Linked DNA regions of Azospirillum brasilense. The protein of the gene in region 1 interacts with the protein of each later gene in a pairwise test. Links are inferred from orthologs where the notes say so. Each region holds a gene or a part of one and is shown in the gene's direction. Other genes may lie near its edges.

Region 1 (9,513 bases):
GCGGAGCGGCACGGCGCCTTCCTGTTCCTCGACGAGGCGCACGCGACCGGGGTGCTCGGCCCGCGCGGGATGGGGCTGGCGGCGCTGGGCGAGGGGCGCGTGGACCTCGCCATGGGCACCTTCAGCAAGGCGCTGGGCGGCTTCGGCGCCTATGTGGCGGGGTCCAGGGCACTCTGCGACTATCTGGTGAACCGCTGCGGCGGCCTGATCTACGCCACCGCCCTGCCTCCCGCCGTGCTGGGAGCGATGGACGCGGCGCTCGACCTCGTGCCGACGCTGGACGCGGAGCGTGCCCGGCTCCAAGGCATGGCGGAGCGGCTGCGCGCCGCCTTCCACGGGCTGGGCATCGCCACGGCGGGGTCGAGCACGCAGATCGTCCCGGCCATCACCGGCTCGGAGGAGGACGCGCTCGCCCTCAGCCGGCGGCTGGAAGAGCGCGGCATCCTGGGCATCGCCATCCGCCCACCGACCGTGCCGCCGGGCACCAGCCGCCTGCGCTTCGCCCTGTCCGCCGCCCACACGGACGCCGACCTGGAGACGCTGACGGGTGCGGTGGCCGACGCTTGGGCAACGGCATGACCCAACCCGCAATGACCGCGCCGCTGTTCGTCTTCGTCCATGGCTGGGGATTCGGTCCCACCGTCTGGGACGCTGTGCGGAACGCCCTTGCGGACGGGGAGAGCATGGCGGTCGATCTGGGCTTCTACGGCCCGCCGTCTCTTCCCAAAATTCCCGCCGGGCGCCCCGTCGTCGCGGTCGGCCATTCCTTCGGGGGGCTGTGGCTGCTGCACGAGCGGCCCTTCGCCTGGGACGGGCTGGTGCTGGTCAACGGCTTTCCCCGCTTCACCGAAGGGGACGGCTTCGCCCCCGCCACGCCACGCCGGCTGCTGGACCGCATGATCGCGCGCTTCGACGCCGTGCCGGAGGCGGTGACCGGGGACTTCCTGCGCCGCTGCGGCGTTGAGGCTCCATTGTCTGAAGGGCTTGATGCGGCTCGGCTGGGCGACGCCCTGCGGGCGCTGCGCGATTGGGACGCCCGCGATGCGCTCACCGGCCCGGCGCTGGTCCTGGCGGGCGGGCAGGACCCCATCGTACCGCCGATCATGACCGAACAGGCGTTTCGCGACCACGCTAACCCTCTCCCCCCTGGGGAGAGGACTGCCCGGAGGGCCGGTGAGGGGGGTACGCATTTGCCGAACGTGCCGGAGTGGCGCACCCCCCTCACCCTAACCCTCTCCCCAGGGGGGAGAGGGGATATTGGATGCGACGAAATTTCGGTCGAATGGCACCCCGAAGGCGGGCACCTGCTGCCGCTGACCGCGCCGGGCTGGTGCGCGGAGCGGATCGCCGCCTTCGCCGCCGGGCTGGCGGCATGACCGACGACCCGCGCAAGGCCGCCATCGCCGCCGCCTTCGGCAAGGCCGCCCCCCGTTACGAGGAGCACGCCGCCGTGCAGCGCATCGCGGCGGAGCGTCTGGCGGAGCGCGTCGCCCGCCTCCCCTTGCCGCCCCGCCCCCGCGTGCTGGAGATCGGCTGCGGCACCGGCTTCCTCAGCCGCGCCCTGCGCGAGCGCATCGGCCCGGCCGACTGGCTGCTCACCGACCTGTCGCCGGACATGCTGGCGCGCTGCCGCGCCGCGCTGCACGACCCGACCGATTCCGCGTTCCTGATCGTGGACGGGGAACAGCCGGACCTCGACGGCCCCTTCGACCTGATCGTGTCCAGCCTCGCCCTGCAATGGTTCCGCGACCCCGCCGCCGCCCTGGCGCGCTGGGTGGGGCTGCTGGCACCGGGCGGGCGAATCGCCGTCGCCACGCTCGCCGCCGACAGCTTCCGTGAGTGGCGGGAGGCCCATCACGCGCTGGGGCTGGAGGCCGGGATTCCCGCCTACCCCACCCGCCATGACCTCGACCGGCTGTGGCCCGCCGGGGGCAGCGGATCGGTCGAGGAGGAGCGGCTGCTCCGCCGTCACGCCGACGGGCTGGAGTTCCTCGCCGAACTGAAGGGCATCGGCGCCCATCTGCCGGCGGAGGGCCGCCGTCCCCTGCCGCCGGGCGCCCTGCGCCGCGTGCTGCGTTGGCTGGAACGGCCGGAAGGACTGACCATGACCCATCACATCGCCTACGGCCTGTTCCACAAGGACGGCGCCCAACCCCGCGGGGTGTTCGTCACCGGCACCGACACCGGCGTCGGCAAAACGCTGGTGTCCGCGTGCCTCGCGCGGGCCTGGGACGCCGCCTATTGGAAGCCCCTGCAAACCGGCCTGAAGGACGAGGCCGGCGACACGCCCACCGTCGCCGCCCTCGCCGCCCTGCCCGCGGAGCGCGTGCATCCGCCGGCCTACGCGCTGGCCGAACCGCTGTCCCCCCACGCCGCGGCGGAGCTGGAGGGCGTCGCCATCGACGCCGGCGCCCTGGCCCTGCCCGCCACCGACCGCCCGCTGGTGGTGGAGGGGGCCGGCGGGCTGCTGGTCCCGGTGACGGAAGACGTCTTCATCATCGACCTGATCGCCCGCTTCGGCCTGCCGGTGGTGCTGGTGGCGCGCAGCACGCTCGGCACCATCAACCACACGCTGCTCAGCCTGGAGGCGCTGCGGGCGCGCGGGCTGGCGGTGGCCGGGGTGGTGCTGAACGGCCCGCCCAACCCCGCCAACCGCGCCGCCATCGAGCGGTTCGGCAAGGTCCGCGTGCTGGCCGAAATCCCCACCCTGTCCCGGCTCGACGCCGAATCCGTCGCCGAGGCAGCGTCCCTCATTCCGTCCTTCGACAGCGTGTTCCCATGACCGATACCGTTTCTCTCGATCAGCGCCACGTCTGGCACCCCTTCACCCAGGCGCAGACCGCACCGGAACCGCTGGCCGTCACCCACGGCAAGGGGGTCAGCCTGTTCACCGAGGACGGGCGGGAGATCCTCGACCTCATCTCCTCCTGGTGGGTGAACCTGCACGGTCACGCCCACCCGGCCATCGCCGGGGCCATCGCGGAGCAGGCGCACCGGCTGGAACAGGTGATCTTCGCCGACTTCACCCACAGCCCCGCCGCCCGCCTCGCCGCCCGGCTGGCCGAGGCGCTGCCGGGCGGCCTCGACCGCGTCTTCTACTCCGACAACGGCTCCACCGCGGTGGAGGTGGCGCTGAAGCTCGCCTGGCAGTACTGGCGCAACAAAGGCGAGGGCCAGCGCCGCCGCTTCCTCGCCTTCGAGGGCAGCTACCACGGCGACACCTTCGGCGCGATGGCGGCGGGGGTCGGCTCCGGTTTCTACGCGCCGTTCCAGGAGCTGCTGTTCGCCGTGGACCGCATGCCCTACCCCGCCACCTGGGACGGCGACCCGGAGGTCGAGGCCAAGGAGGCCGCGGCGCTGGACTGGCTCGACCGCTGGCTGGCCGCCAACGGGGCGGAGATGGTCGCCGTCATCATCGAACCGCTGGTCCAGGGCGCGTCCGGCATGCGCTTCTGCCGTCCGGAGTTCCTGCGCGCCATGGCGGCGCGGGTGCGGGCGGCGGGCGGTCTGGTGATCTTCGACGAGGTGATGACCGGCTTCGGCCGCACCGGCGCCCTGTTCGCCAGCCAGAAGGCCGGGGTCGCTCCGGACCTGATCTGCCTGTCCAAGGGCCTGACCGGCGGCTTCCTGCCGCTGTCGGTCACCGCCTGCGGCGCTTCGATCTACGAGGCGTTCCTCGGCGCCGGCTTCGACCGCGCCTTCGCCCATGGCCACAGCTTCACCGCCAACCCGCTGGGCTGCGCCGCCGCGCTGGCCTCGCTGGAGCTGACCACGTCGGCGGAGACCGCCGCCAACCTCGCGCGCATCGAGGCGCGGCACCGCGCCGCCATCGCCGAGCTGTCCAGCCACCCCAAGCTGTCGCGCGGGCGCGTCCTGGGCACCATCGCCGCCATCGAGGTGACCGACGCGCAGGGCTACACCGCCGCGGTCGGGCAGACGCTGAAGCGCTTCTTCCTGGAGCGGGGATTGCTGCTGCGCCCCCTTGGCCCCGTGATATACCTGCTGCCGCCCTACTGCGTGACGGACGGGCAGCTGGACCGCGCCTACGCCGCGATCCGTGACGCCGCGGACACCCTTCTCTGATTCGCTTTTCCACCCGAGGACCGACCATGCCCGACACCGCCATGCCGACCGCGGATTCCACTGCCGCCGCCCCCGCCACCGCACGGCGCTGGACCCGCGAGGACATCCTGGCCCTGTTCGAGCTGCCCTTCATGGAGCTGCTGCACCGCGCCCACGAGACGCACCGCCAGCACCACGACCCGAACAAGGTCCAGCTCTCCACCCTGCTGAACATCAAGACCGGCGGCTGCCAGGAGGACTGCAAGTACTGCGCGCAGAGCGTGAAGTACGACACCGGCGTCGGGGCGGAGAAGCTGCTCGACCGCGCCCAGGTGCGCGCCGCCGCGGAGAAGGCCAAGCAGGCGGGCGCCGGCCGCTTCTGCATGGGGGCGGCGTGGCGCGAACTGAAGGACCGCGACGTCGAGAAGCTCGCGAACATCGTCCGCGACGTAAAGGACCTGGGTCTGGAGGCCTGCATGACGCTGGGCATGCTGACCCGCCCGCAGGCCGACGCGCTGAAGGACGCCGGGCTCGACTACTACAACCACAACCTCGACACGTCGGAGGAGTTCTACGAGCAGATTGTCTCCACCCACAGCTACCGCGACCGGCTGGACACGCTGGCCAACGTCCGCGACGCCGGGCTGAAGGTCTGCTCCGGCGGCATCGTCGGGCTGGGGGAAAGCCGTGTGGACCGCGCCGGCCTGCTGGAGACCCTGGCGAACCTGTCGCCGCAGCCGGAGAGCGTGCCGATCAACAAGCTGGTGTCGGTCGCCGGCACCCCGCTGGGCGGCGTCGACGCGCTGGACGCCTTCGAGTTCATCCGCACCATCGCCGTCGCCCGCATCCTGATGCCGCGCTCCTATGTCCGCCTGTCGGCGGGCCGCCGCTCGCTCAGCGACGAGGGGCAGGCGCTCTGTTTCTACGCCGGCGCGAACTCCATCTTCTATGGGGACAAGCTGCTGACCACCGGCAACCCGGAGCATGAGGCCGACCGGCGGCTGTTCGACCGGCTGGGGCTGGAGGCCGACGGCGGCGCCCACTGACGCGCCGGCGTCCCCGGCCCCTGCGCCAAGAAAAGCCAGGGGAGGACGCCGAGCATGGACAACATCGCCGCCAAAGCACCCAAGACCCACTACACCTCGGCCGAGGTCACGGCCCTGTCGCATCTCTACAGGGCCGAGATCTACCGCAGCACCGTCTGGCGGACGCGGCTGGACGCCACCACCAACTGGGCGGTGGTCACCACCGGGATCGCCCTGTCGCTGACCTTCAGCAGCGCCACCGCCTCCCCCCTGCCGCTGGTGCTGGTGGGGCTTCTGGTCGCCGTGTTCCTCTACATCGAGGCGCGGCGCTACCGCTTCTTCGACTTCTGGCGAATCCGCGCCCATGTGCTGGAGCTGTACTTCCTCGGCCCCATCCTGCGCGGCCAGGGCGACCAGTTCGCCCGGGGCTGGAACGAGACGCTGTTCCAGGACTACCAGCACCCCAACCTGCACATCACCTACCTGGAGGCGGTGGGCCGCCGGCTGCGGCGGAACTACGGCTGGATCTTCCTCATCCAGGTGGTGGCCTATCTGGGCAAGCTGATGATCCACCCGGTCCCGCTGTCGAGCCTGGACGAGCTGTTCGCGCGGGCGACCATCGGGCCGGTGGCGGGGGAGATCGTCCTGCTCTGCGGCGTGGTCTTCCACGGCACCTGGATGGCCATCGCCTTCCGGACCTTCCGCAGCCGCCGCGGCGCCGACCGCGAACGGCCGCCGCCGCCTGCCACCGACGCCGTCCTCGATCTGGCCCGCGGCCCGTGAGGGCCGCGGCGGATTTCCCTTTTCGCGCAAGGGATAAGGGGTAGTTTTCCGTCCGGCATCCCCCCTTTGCGCGCCGTGGCATAAATGGGATCAGCACCGTCGCGCTCACGCTATGCAACGGATCGTCTTGTGTTCTCCTTCCGCGGGGGGCTAGAAGGGGCTCCATCGGATGCGGTTGCGCGGTCATACCAGAAGGACACCCGTTCGCAGGACGGATCTTCACCGGTTCCCCGCACAGCCGACGGCCGGACGACCATAGAGGTGAACGAGGATTTCACGATGGCGAGCCAGGGCGAGAACAAGTGGGTGTACAGCTTCGGTGCCGATGCCACCGAAGGCCGGGCGGACATGAAGAACCTGCTCGGCGGCAAGGGAGCCAACCTGGCCGAGATGGCCAATCTGGGCCTCCCGGTTCCTCCGGGTTTCACCATCACAACCGAGGTCTGCACCTATTTCTATGCCAACGGCCGCAACTATCCGCCGGAGCTGAAGGCCCAGGTGGAAGGCGCGGTGAAGCGGCTGGAGCAGGCCATGGGCGCCACCTTCGGCGATCCGGCCAACCCGCTGCTGGTCTCGGTGCGCTCCGGCGCCCGCGCCTCCATGCCGGGCATGATGGACACGGTGCTGAATCTCGGGCTGAACGACGCGACCGCCGCCGGCCTCGCCAAGCGCTCGGGCGACGCCCGATTCGCCTACGACAGCTACCGCCGCTTCATCCAGATGTACTCGAACGTGGTGCTGGACGTTGACCACCACCACTTCGAGGAGATCCTGGACAACCACAAGCGCGACAAGAACCACAACCTCGACACCGACCTGAGCGCCGCCGACTGGCAGGCCGTCATCGAGGACTACAAGAAGGCCGTCGAGCACGAGCTCGGCAAGCCCTTCCCGCAGGACGTTCAGGAGCAGCTGTGGGGCGCCGTCGGCGCCGTGTTCGGTTCCTGGATGAACGCCCGCGCCATCACCTACCGCAAGCTGCACGACATCCCCGCCGACTGGGGCACCGCCGTCAACGTGCAGTGCATGGTGTTCGGCAACATGGGCAACGACTGCGCCACCGGCGTGGCCTTCACCCGCAACCCGTCCACCGGCGAGAACGCCTTCTACGGCGAATACCTCGTCAACGCCCAGGGCGAGGACGTGGTGGCCGGCATCCGCACGCCGCAGCACCTGACCATCGCCGGCAAGGAGGCCAACAAGTCCGACCTCCCCGCCATGGAAGAGGTCATGCCGGAAGTCTTCAACCAGCTGAACGAGGTCCGCCTCACGCTGGAGAAGCACTACCGCGACATGCAGGACATCGAGTTCACGGTCCAGCAGAACAAGCTGTTCATGCTGCAGACCCGCAACGGCAAGCGCACCGCCCCGGCGGCGCTGAAGATCGCCGTCGATCTCGCCGAGGAAGGGCTGATCGACAAGGCGGAGGCCGTGCGCCGCATCGACCCGGCCTCGCTCGACCAGCTCCTCCACCCGACGCTCGACCCGAAGGCGGAGCGCAAGGTCATCGCCAAGGGCCTGCCGGCGTCGCCGGGTGCGGCCTCGGGCAAGGTCGTCTTCACCGCCGACGAGGCGGAGACCCTGGCCGGCCAGGGCGAGGCGGTCATCCTCTGCCGCGTGGAGACCTCGCCTGAGGACATCCACGGCATGCACGCCGCCCGCGGCATCCTGACCACCCGCGGCGGCATGACCAGCCACGCCGCCGTGGTGGCCCGCGGCATGGGCCGCGCCTGCGTGTCGGGCGCCGGCGACCTGCGCGTGGACTACAAGTCCAAGATCATGTCGGTCCGCGGCGTCACCATCAAGGAAGGCGACATCGTCACCATCGACGGCTCGACCGGCGAGGTGATGCTGGGCCAGGTGCCGACGATCCAGCCGGAGCTGTCGGGCGACTTCGCCACGCTGATGGGCTGGGCCGATTCGCTGCGCCGCATGAAGATCCGCACCAACGCGGAGACCCCGCTGGACGCCCGCACCGCGCGGAAGTTCGGCGCGGAGGGCATCGGCCTGTCGCGCACCGAGCACATGTTCTTCGACCCGGACCGCATCCTGGCGGTGCGCGAGATGATCCTGGCGGAGACCGAGGCCGGCCGCCGCGCCGCGCTCGCCAAGCTGGAGCCCTTCCAGAAGAAGGACTTCGCCGAGCTGTTCACGATCATGTCGGGCCTGCCGGTGACCATCCGCCTGCTCGACCCGCCGCTGCACGAGTTCCTGCCCAACACCGAGGCGGAGATGGCGGAGGTCGCCAAGGCCACCGGCACCGACCAGCTCAAGGTGAACCACCGCGTGGTGCAGCTCCACGAGGCCAACCCGATGCTCGGCCATCGCGGCTGCCGCCTCGGCATCACCTACCCCGAGATCTACGAGATGCAGGCCCGCGCCATCTTCAGCGCGGTCGCCGAGGTCTCCAAGAGCACGGGCGAGACGGTGATGCCGGAGGTCATGATCCCGCTCATCGGCACCAAGAAGGAGCTGGACATCCTCAAGGCGGTCGTCGACCGCGTCGCCAAGGAGGTCATGGACTCGACCGGCGTCACGTTCGAGTACATGGTCGGCACCATGATCGAGCTGCCGCGCGCCGCGCTGAAGGCCGGTGAGATCGCCGAGACGGCGGAGTTCTTCTCCTACGGCACCAACGACCTCACCCAGACGACCTTCGGCCTGTCGCGCGACGACGCCGGCGCCTTCCTGCCGGAGTACCAGCGCCAGGGCATCCTGGAGCACGACCCGTTCCAGACGCTGGACCAGGACGGCGTCGGCGAGCTGATCGCCATCGCCACGGAGCGCGGCCGCAAGGTGCGCCCGAACATCAAGCTCGGCATCTGCGGCGAGCATGGCGGCGATCCGGCCTCCATCTCCTTCTGCGAGAAGGTCGGGCTGGATTACGTGTCCTGCTCGCCCTACCGCGTGCCGATCGCCCGTCTGGCCGCCGCCCAGGCGGCGCTCGACGCCGACACGGTGAAGCGCGACTGACCCGACGACGTGAAGGCCCCCACCCCGGGGGCCTTCGCTTTTTCTGGGATGTGGTTCCGTGGACACTGACGCCGCCCTTGCGACCCGGCACATCGACTGTTTGACCGAGCGGCTCGTCGCCTGCCTCGACGAGGGCGACGGCCCCGCCGCCGCCAACGCCGCGGTGGTGGCGGTCCGCTCGGGTCCGCGCTCCTGGACCGCCGGCCTCGCCCGCGGCGGCGCGGCGCCTCCGCCGGTCACCGCCCGCTTCCTCGTCTACAGCATCACCAAGACCCTGACCGCCGCCGCCCTGATGCGCCTATGCGGGCGGGGCGACATCGACCCCGACGCGACGCTGGACCGCTGGCTGCCGGACTTCGCGGCGGCCGGCCGGATCACCCTGGCCCAGCTTCTCGCCCACCGCGCGGGCCTGCGCAATTACGGCGGCAGCCCCGCCTATCACGCCGCCGTGCGGGCGGGCGAGGAGCCGTGGAGCGAGGACGGCTTCCTGGAGCGCTGCCACGCCGCCGACCTGTTCGCCCCGCCGGGGCGGGAGTTCTCCTATTCCAACATCGGCTATCTGCTGGCGAAGCGGGTGCTGGAGCGGGCCTCCGGCCTGCCCTTCGCCCAGGCTCTCGACCGCGAGCTGTTCGGCCCGCTCGGCCTGACCGGCTGGTCGGTGCCGACGGAG
Region 2 (9,616 bases), on another replicon or contig:
CAATCTGGCGCAAAGACATGGGAGGTTACTCCTTTGCTTGGGTCTACAGGGTGTCTTCAATTCCGGGGCGGCCTGCCCAGCGGCCGCTTCGACCCCTTCTCTGCATCCCCCGTGCCAGTTCGCGAAAAATTTTTAAATCATTGAAATTGAACAAGAAAATTGATTGCGGACGAGTGCGGTCCGCTTTGTCGGGCCTGTGACATACCCGACAAAGCCCGACATTTTGTCGGGTCTCTCGCAATGAAAAGGAAGGGATGGCCGAATGTCGTCCGCCAGCGTCAGAGCCAGCGTCAGGCGGCGGCGTGGTTCAGCGCGTCGCGGGCGACGACGAGGCGCAGCGCCAACGCCTCCAGCTCGTCGCCGTCCTGGCCCATGTCATAGAGAAGCTGGGCCAGCGACTGGCCGCGGGCGAGCAGGCGGCGCGCCTTGGCCGGGTCGGCGGGGCGGGCCAGCAGGATGCCGACGAGGCGCTCCCCGGCGATGCCGGCCAGCGCGCGGCTGCGTTCGGCCAGACGGCGCTCCAGCGTGTCGAGCACCGCCGGGCGCCCGGCGTGGTCGAGGTCGGTGCAGAACTGGTGCAGGGAGCGGAGCTGGCGGAGCAGCGCCTCGAACAGCAGCTCGTCGAGGTCGCCGCCGTTGGCCGCCTTTCCGACAAGATCGAACAGCGTGTCGGAAAGCCGCCACGCCGCCGACAGGCAGTCGTTCATCGCCTTGCGGTCGGCGGGTTCGACGAAGGCGTTGGCCTCCTCGCGGTGCTCCTCCTGGTCATCGAGGTTCCGCATCGCGACGACGAGCAGCCCGTCCACCGAGGCCAGCGTGGCGAGGCTGGCGTGCAGCGCCTTGATGCCGCGGTCAGCGCCGAAGCCGTCCATGGCCTCCGCCGCCCGGCGCAACGCGTGGCGGGTGAGGCGGCGCGACTGGTAGACGACGTCGCGCAGCGCGACGGTGGCGCCCAGCGTCTCCAGCATCAGCCGCCGCGCCTCGAAGCGCAGCAGGGCGTGGGCGAGGCTGTCCATGGCGCCGGCGGTGACGCCGGCCGGGTCGTCCTCCGTGCTCGCCGTCGGCGCCTCGCCGCGGACCAGCCGGTCGGCGTCGGCGCGGGCGTCCGCCTCGATGGCCGAGACCACCGACAGCACGGCGCCGCGGCCGGCCCCGCGCAGCAGGGCGACCAGGGCACGCAGGGCGGTGGCCGCCTCCAGCGCGCCGGGCAGCCCATCCTCGGCGGCGCCCTTGTTGTGGACGACGCGGTCGATCAGATGGTCGCGCAGGCGTGGCAGCAGAACGTCCAGGATGATCGGCGCGGTGGGGCGCAGCAGCGCCTCCAGAAGGCGGCCCTGCGGCTGGCCGAGCATGGCGCCCAGCGGGTTGACCGGCTTGGGCACCAGACGCGGGCGGTGGGGCTCCAACAGGGCCAGCACCTCGTCGCCGCGCAGTGGGGTGATGGTGCCGCGCAGCAGCCGGGCGAGCGTCACGGCGTCGCGGGCCTCCCTGGCGCCGCGCAGCGGAATCGGCGCCCGTCCCGAACGCATCGGCATCTTTTCCGAGACGGCGGAAGGAAGAAGAACGCGCGGGGGCTGTGCCGCCCGGTTGCGCGTCTCCTGTTCCTTTCGCTTCATCGGCCACATGGCCTTGCCTCGTCTTGCAACGCACTGAATCCTGTTCGTTCAACTATGGGGTCGTCTCATCATCCGTTCAAACGGATATTTTTCGGATATTTGGAGTAAGCCAAAAGTTGTTTCGGCTGTTTAATCGAATTGTTTTTGAATTCGAAATGTATTGCGGGTCGGACGGCCCCGCTCCGCGGTGACGCGGACCCTTGGCGGATGCGCCGGTTCGCTGTATCCATGAAAGAATTGTGGATTTCGGGAATGTCATGGCGGACGGTTCGGCGAGCGGCGGCTTGAGGGATGCGCGGGGGCGGCTGATCGATCCGGATTCGCCGCTGGCGCTGAAGGCGCATCGCACCAACCTGCTGAACGTGACGGCGGACGCGCTGTGCGCGGAGTCCTTCAACGACGAGCCGCGGCGCCTGCGCATCGGCGGCACGCGCAGCGAACACGCCGTGCTGTTCGAGGCGCTGGACGAGAGCCCGGACAGCCTGATCGCCGCCGACATCTTCCAGCACTACATGGCCTTCACCTTCGGGCTGAACCCGGACTTTTCCGGCGCCGAGGGCACGGACGGGCGGCGGCGCTACCGCGCCAGCTACCTGCGCCTGCTGAAGGGGTGGCTGTTCGACAGCAACAACGCCGAGGGGGCTGTGCTGAAAGGCTGGGTGGAGAGCCGGTTCGGCCTGCTGCCCACCTATCACAAGGAACCGATCCTCCGTTTCGCCTCCGACGCGTGGCGGACCTACGGCGAGGAAAAGGTCGCCACCCGCTTCCACAACAACAACATCAACCTGCAGCTCGACCTGCTGTACGAGTATTGCCAGTGGTGGATGCGCCGCGGCTGGCCGGACGCGCCGATGCCGTCCCGCGCCAGCCACATCCGGCTCTACCGCGGCGTCAACGATTTCGAGGAGCACCACATCGTCGCGCGCCCCGACAAGCGCACGGCGGTCCTGCGCCTCAACAACCTCAGCTCCTTTTCCATCGAGCGCGACATCGCCGGCCAGTTCGGGGACTACATCCTCGAAACCTGGGTGCCGCTCACCAAGGTGGTCTTCTTCCGCGACATCCTGCCCCGCTACCCCTTCAAGGGAGAGGGCGAGTATCTGGTCGTCGGCGGGGACTATAGGGTGGGGGTGTCGCTTCTCTGACAACCGATCACGGGACAGATCCGGCCCATGACTGACCATTCCATCCGCTCACGCGCGCTGGGCGCCTATCTCGGGCTGGCCTGCGGCGACGCGCTGGGCGCCACCGTCGAGTTTCTGACAAAGGGCGAGATCGCCCACCAATACGGCGTGCACAAGCACATCAAGGGCGGCGGCTGGCTCAAGCTGCCCGCCGGGCAGGTGACCGACGACACCGAGATGTCGATCCATCTCGGCCGCGCCATCCTGGCCGCCCCGGAATGGGACGCCCGCCGCGCCGCGGAGGAGTTCGCCGTCTGGTTGAAGGGCGTTCCCGTCGATGTCGGGGACACGACACGGCGCGGCATCCGCCGCTTCATCATGCACGGCACCCTGTCGGAGCCGGAGAGCGAGTATCACGCCGGCAACGGGGCGGCGATGCGCAACCTGCCGGTCGCCCTGGCGACGCTGGGCGACGACGCGGCCTTCGAGCGCTGGACGGTGGAGCAGGCGCACATCACCCATTGCAACGCGATGTCCGACGCGGCGACCCTGACGCTCGGCCATATGGTCCGCCGTCTGGTGCTGGGCGGCAGCGTGCGCGACGTGCGCGACGAATCGAACAAGCTCATCGCGCAGCACCGGCAATTCAAGTTCCAGCCCTACCGCGGCCTCGCCACCGCCTACATCGTCGATACAATGCAGACGGTCATGCACTATTATTTCCAGACCGATTCCGTGGAATCCTGCGTCGTCGAGACCGTCAACCAGGGCGGCGACGCCGACACCACCGGCGCCATCGCCGGCATGCTGGCCGGCGCCACCTACGGGGTGGAGACCATCCCGCCGCGCTGGCTGCGCAAGCTCGACCGCGACGTCTACAACGAAATCTGCGCCCAGGTGGACGGGCTGCTCGCCCGCTCCCCGGCGCTCAAGCAGGGGTGACTGCGACCATGGCCGACGTGATCTTCTTCGAAAAGCCCGGCTGCGCCGGCAACAACCGCCAGAAGGCCCTGCTGGCGGAGGCCGGGCACACCGTCCACGCCCGCGACCTGCTGTCCGAGCCCTGGACGGCGGACCGCCTGCGCCCCTTCTTCGGCGACCGCCCGGTGGCCGAGTGGTTCAACCGAAGCGCCCCGGCGGTAAAGAGCGGGGAGGTCGATCCGGACGCGCTGGACGAGGCCGCCGCCCTGGCGCTGATGCTGAAGACGCCGCTGCTGATCCGCCGCCCGCTGATGCAGGTGGGCGACCGCCGCGACTGCGGCTTCGAGGCGGAACGGGTGGACGCCTGGATCGGGCTGGCCGCCGGAGCGCCGGAGGGCAAGCTGGAAGGCTGTGCCCGCGCCGGGATGCCGCCCTGCCCACCACCCGCAAAGGGGTGACGGGACAACCCTGACTGTCGTAGGTTTGCCCCCGTCCTGTTTGAAACCCGACATTTCAGCGATGGGGGCCGATCCATGTGCGAACTCCTGGGCATGAGCGCCAACGTGCCCACGGACATCTGCTTCAGCTTTCGCGGCCTGATGCGCCGCGGCGGGCAGACCGGTCCGCACCGCGACGGCTGGGGAATCGCCTTTTACGAGGGGAAGGGCTGCCGCACCTTCCACGACCCGGCGCCGAGCTGCGAGTCGGAGATCGCGCGGCTGGTCAGCAGCTATTCCATCAAGTCCTGCGTGGTGATCTCCCACATCCGCCGCGCCAACCGCGGCCGGGTGTCGCTGGAGAACACCCACCCCTTCACGCGGGAGCTGTGGGGCCGCGTCTGGACCTTCGCCCACAACGGCCAGCTCAAGGGCATCAAGGAACGGACGCTGACCTTCTACGAGCCGGTCGGGACGACGGACAGCGAGCACGCCTTCTGCTGGCTGCTCGACCAGATCCGCATGCAGTATCCGGAACCGCCCAAGAGCAACGGCGCGCTGATGCGGCTGATCCGCGACCTCGCCACCGACCTCGGCACGCTGGGCGTCTTCAACATGCTGCTCAGCGACGGGCGGTACCTGTGGTGCCACTGCGCGACCAACCTCGCCTGGCTGACCCGCAAGGCTCCCTTCGGTCCGGCGACGCTGATCGACGAGGACATGAGCGTCGACTTCGCCAAGGAGACGACGCCCAACGACGTGGTGACGGTCGTCGCCACCCGCCCCCTGACCCGCGACGAGAACTGGACCGTCATGAAAGGCGGCGAGATGGTCGTGTTCAAGGGCGGCAATCGGGTGCGCTGACCGGGGATTGTTCCAATCCGTGCAACGAAGATTGGCGAAATCGGGGCTCAATCGATTGGCGTAAGCGGGCTTATGGTCACTTCCGAGACAAACCGAAGCGGTGACGGTGCCGAACCGGCGCCCCGCTTCCCGGACAGGAAGACGTGACCATGAAGATCCTTCGCATCGACTCCAGCCCGCTGGGCGACGCCTCCGTTTCGCGCCAGCTCACCGCCTCGATCGTCGCGGCGCTGCGCCAGGCGACGCCGGACGCCGAGGTGTCCGTCCGCGACCTGACCGTCGCTCCGCCGGATCACCTGACCGGCGAGCTGATGCAGGTTGTGAAGTTCCGCAACCTGGAAGGCCTGACCGCCCGCCAGCAGGAGGAGCTGGCCCTGACCGACGCGCTGGTCGATGAGTTCCTGGCCGCCGACGTCGTGGTGATCGGCGCCCCGATGTACAACTTCACGGTCCCGACCCAGCTCAAGGCCTGGATCGACCGCATCGCCCAGGCCGGCCGCACCTTCCGCTACACCGAGACCGGCCCGGTCGGTCTGGCCGGCGGCAAGAAGGTCTACATCGCCTCGACGCGCGGCGGCGTCTACTCGACCAACGCCGCGATGAGCGCGCTGGACCATCAGGAGGCCTTCCTGCGCACGGTGCTGGGCTTCCTGGGCGTCACCGACGTGACGGTGATCCGCGCCGAGGGCGTCGGCATGGGTCCGGACGCCCGCGCCAAGGCGCTGGCCGCCGCCCAGCTGGAGATCGACGCCCTGGCGACTCCGGTCGCGGCGTAAGGGGTCAGATGGTCCCTCTCGATGTCCCCTCTCCCCTCCGGGGAGAGGGTTAGGGTGAGGGGGGTGCGCATGTGCCGGACGATCCGCCACGCGCAACCCCCTCACCCGGCCCTCCGGGCTACCCTCTCCCCGGAGGGGAGAGGGGAGCTTCGCGACGCGCTCGCTTTAATTGCCCCCCATCGCTTCGCTGATCCGCCGGACGGCCTCGTCCAAGGGCAAGTCGATGCGGGTGATGTTCTGCAGCTCCAGGAAGCGGGCCTCGTTCTTCGACAGCTCGCCCTCGATCACCGCCCAGTGCCTGTCCGACGACCGCTTGGCGATCTGGCGGGCGAAGGTGCGCTGGATTTCCTGGTCGAAGCGGCAACCGAGATAGAGGAAGCTCCTGTCCTTGCGGCGTTCCTGCACGACGGCGGGAATCGGCGTCTGGATGTCGATCTCCGTCAGGATCTCGACAAAGTCGCTGTCGGAAATCAGGTAGTTCCCCGCCGGGGTGGCGCTTCCCGACGGCTTGTAGAGCAGGGTTTCCCAGCCCGACGCCGCGGCGGCCTCGACCTCCGTGCCCTCCGGTGCGTAGTACTTCACCCATTCGCCGACGCCCTGCGGGTGGGACAGGCCCTGGATCTGGCCCCAGCTCCGCCCCGCATCGGCGGTCAGCAGGCTTTCCAGCGTGTTGTCGTACCAGACATCGACGATCATCGGCGGGGCGGGCAGGGCGGCCAGCCACGCGTGAACCGGTGTCGCCGGAACCTCGCGCTTGAAGATCTCGTTCAGGATGCCGTCCAGCGTCTTGCGGTGGCGGCGCGATTCGATGAACTGGGCGACGGCGGTCAACTGGCTGCGGATGCGGCCCGGTGCGGCGACCTTGGCGTTCAGCCGCTGCGCCAGTTCCAGCGAATTGCGCGGGATCGGGCAGTCGGCCTCCGGCAGCAGCGCGAAGGCGCCCGGCCCGAGATAGGGCACCACGCCCCGCGCCTTCAGCGCCGTGGCGATGTCCGCGATGATGGTGTCGGTGTCCGTGCTGGTGTCCGTGCTGTCGAGGACGGCGGTGTCGGTCATGCTAACCCCGTTCGGCTGGGTGGCGTGGTGGGAACGCTTGCCCCCTCCCTGACCCTCCCCCGCTTCGCAGGGGAGGGAAAATTGCTTACAAATAGATCGCCGCGCCCGCCCCCGTGTTGACGGTGGCGTCCTTCAGCGTGTCCACGATGAACTGCACCTCGTCGGCGGTGACCTTGTGGTGCAGCGGCAGGGCCAGCACGCGGTCGACCGTCTTCTGGCAGACCGGGCAGTCGGCCCGGCTGGCGCCGCGCTCCTGGTAATATTGCTGGGTGTAGAGCGCCTGCCCGTAGTCCGACGCCTCGACCTCGTGCGTCGCCAGATCCTCCAGCACCGCCTTGCGCCCCGACGCGGTGAAGCGGGTGCCGAGGTGGACGGCGTAGACCATCGGGTGCACGTCGTCGGCGCCCGGCCCCTTGTAGGGCGGCTTGATGCCCTCGAAACTGGCCATGGCCGCCTCGTAGAAGCCGACCACCTCCCGGCGCTTCGCCAGGATCTCCGGCAGGCGCTTCAACTGGACGAGGCCGAGCGCGGCGGTGATGTTGCTCATCCCCGCCTGAAAGGGGATGGTGCGGGTGATGACCACCGTGTTGCGGTGCTCCGCCTCGCGCCGGCGCAGGTAGCGGAGCTGGTGGGCGAGGTTGCGGTCGTCGGTGACGATCATCCCGCCTTCGCCGGTCACCAGCACGCCGGGTTCGGAAAAGTCGAAGACGGCGCAATCGCCGAAGCTGCCGACCAGCTTCCCCTTGTAGGAGGAGCCGATGGCCTCGGTCGAATCCTCGATCAGGATCAGCCCCTTGTCGGTGGCGAGCGCGCGCAGCTCGTCCCAGTGGGCGGGGTGGCCGTTGACGTTGCCGGCCAGGATGGCCTTGGTCCGCGGCGTTATCTTGGCCTCGGCCTTCGCCGGGTTGATGGTGTGCTGCCAGTAGTCGATGTCGACGAAGACCGGCTCCGCCCCGGCCAGCGCGATGGCGTGCTGCACCTGATGCCAGCCGAAGGGGGAGCAGAGCACCTCGTCCCCCGATCCGATGCCGTAGGCTTTCAGAACCATCAGCGTGGCGATGGTGCCGCTGGACACCGCGACCGCGTGGGCGCGGCCGAGCCAGGCGGCGAAGGCTTCCTCGAACCCTTCCGTCATCCGCCCGTCGCTCAGGCTGCCGGAGGTGAGGATTCGGCCGATGACCGCCACCTCGGCCTCGGACATGTCAGGATCGATCAGCGGGATGTAGTCGCCAAGCTCCGCGTCGTCCGCGACGGCATCGTCTTCGGGCATCGTCATTCCGCGATCCTCATTCAGTCGTCCTCGTCCCGCTGCGCGATCACCACGCCGGTCGCCGTCTCCGGCTTGTTGGTGATGAGCCAGCAATGGTTGGAACCGTCCACGAGGTAGAGGTTGAAGCCGGGCTCCTCCCGGAAGGCGTCCTCCGCCATCACCGCGGCGTGCGCCCCGGTGACGTTGGACAGGTCCGGGTTCGCCTCGCGCACGGCGCGGACCACGGCGTCGAGCCGGGTGCCGTCCGCGAAGAGGCCGCCGGCCATGGCGGCGATGGCGTCGATCCGTTCCGGGGACAGGGCCATGGCGGTCACTCCGCGCCGCGCTTCTTGGCTTCGACGGTGATGGGCAGGCGGGTGTCCGCCGGCATCTCCGGCAGGTCGAGCGTCCAGCCGTTGGCGACCTTGACCCAGCCGCCCCACAGGCCCGGCTTCTCCATCTCCGTGATGGGCTCCTCCAGGTCCTTCTTGGCGACGTAGATCGTGTATTGCTCACCGGCCTTGCGCACCATCACCTTCATGTCACTCTCCAGTCGTCGTGTGTTTGGCTGTTCTCTGGTCAGGCCGCGATCCGCGCGTACAGCGCGGGAAACTCGTTGAGGACCGATTCCACCTCCTCCGCCGTGCTGTAGCGGCTGAGGGAGAAGCGCAGGCTGGCCGCGGCCTCCGCCGGGCTCAGGCCCATGGCGGTCAGGACGTGGCTCGGTTCGTTGCCGCCGGACGCGCAGGCCGCCCCCATGGAGACGGCGATACCGGCGCGGTCGAGGCGCATCAGCAGCTCCTCCGCGTCCAGCGGGCGGCCCTGCGGGTCGGCGAAGCGGATGTTGCTGGTGTTGGACAGGCGGTCCGCCCCCTCGCCGTTGATCCGGCTGCCCGGCCAGGCGGCGAGCACGCCGCGCTCCAGCCGGTCGCGCAGGATCGCCAGACCGCCGGCCTCCGCCACCGTGGCGGCGGCGCGGCCGGCGGCGGCGCCGAAACCGACGATGGCCGGCACATTCTCGGTCCCGCCGCGGCGGTGGCGCTCCTGATGGCCGTGGATCAGCGGGGCGAAGGGCACGCCCTTGCGGATGAAGAGGGCGCCGATGCCCTTCGGCCCGTGCATCTTGTGGGCGGACAGGGTCAGCAGGTCGGCGTTCACCGCGTCCACCCGGATGGGCAGCCGGCCGGCGGCCTGCACCGCGTCGGTGTGGAACAGGGCGCCGCGCGCCTGGGCGATGTCGGCGGCGGCGGCGACCGGCTGGATCGCCCCGGTCTCGTTGTTCGCCCACATGACGGAGACCAGAGCCGTCTCCGCCGTCACCGTGTCGCGCAGGTCAGCGAGCGCGATGGTGCCGGTGCCGTCCACCGGCAGGACGGTGACCCGCCAGCCTTGCCGCTCCAGATCCTCCGCCAGCATGAGCGTGGAAGGGTGCTCGACCGCCGTGGTGACGAGGTGGCGGCGCTCCGGACGCTCCGCGGCGACGGCCCGCAGCGTGCCGAGCAGGGCGGTGTGGTTGGCCTCCGTCGCGCTGGCGGTGAAGAGGATGTCCGCCGCCTTCGCGCCGACCAGCGCC

The links.
Region 2: the proteins of bioB (region 1) and D3869_RS11540 interact in binary tests that used the Escherichia coli proteins (3 or more experiments, as listed by UniProt). The link is inferred for Azospirillum brasilense from one-to-one orthologs.

What each region holds. Positions count from the first base shown.
Region 1 is NZ_CP032348.1:391,922-401,434, reverse strand. What follows is about bases 3,275-6,108. They hold bioB (biotin synthase BioB), read left to right. Parts: upstream 3,275-4,109; coding sequence 4,110-5,108; downstream 5,109-6,108. Other genes in these bases: D3869_RS27755 (DUF2270 domain-containing protein), read left to right, coding at 5,163-5,870; bioA (adenosylmethionine--8-amino-7-oxononanoate transaminase), read left to right, coding at 3,275-4,083. Also shown: bioF (8-amino-7-oxononanoate synthase), read left to right, coding at 1-579; D3869_RS27775 (alpha/beta fold hydrolase), read left to right, coding at 576-1,376; bioD (dethiobiotin synthase), read left to right, coding at 1,373-2,782; more of bioA, read left to right, coding at 2,779-3,274; ppdK (pyruvate, phosphate dikinase), read left to right, coding at 6,150-8,843; D3869_RS27745 (serine hydrolase domain-containing protein), read left to right, coding at 8,902-9,513. UniProt on the Escherichia coli protein: Catalyzes the conversion of dethiobiotin (DTB) to biotin by the insertion of a sulfur atom into dethiobiotin via a radical-based mechanism.
Region 2 is NZ_CP032345.1:2,407,046-2,416,661, forward strand. What follows is about bases 3,142-6,078. They hold D3869_RS11540 (class II glutamine amidotransferase), read left to right. Parts: upstream 3,142-4,194; coding sequence 4,195-4,962; downstream 4,963-6,078. Other genes in these bases: draG (ADP-ribosyl-[dinitrogen reductase] hydrolase), read left to right, coding at 3,142-3,682; D3869_RS11535 (ArsC/Spx/MgsR family protein), read left to right, coding at 3,691-4,119; D3869_RS11545 (FMN-dependent NADH-azoreductase), read left to right, coding at 5,112-5,738; D3869_RS11550 (SIR2 family protein), read right to left, coding at 5,904-6,078. Outside these bases: nifH (nitrogenase iron protein), read right to left, coding at 1-19; D3869_RS11520 (hypothetical protein), read right to left, coding at 291-1,529; D3869_RS11525 (NAD(+)--dinitrogen-reductase ADP-D-ribosyltransferase), read left to right, coding at 1,874-2,761; more of draG, read left to right, coding at 2,789-3,141; more of D3869_RS11550, read right to left, coding at 6,079-6,794; D3869_RS11555 (DegT/DnrJ/EryC1/StrS family aminotransferase), read right to left, coding at 6,880-8,070; D3869_RS11560 (hypothetical protein), read right to left, coding at 8,085-8,369; putative nitrogen fixation protein NifT, read right to left, coding at 8,375-8,584; D3869_RS11570 (cysteine desulfurase family protein), read right to left, coding at 8,623-9,616.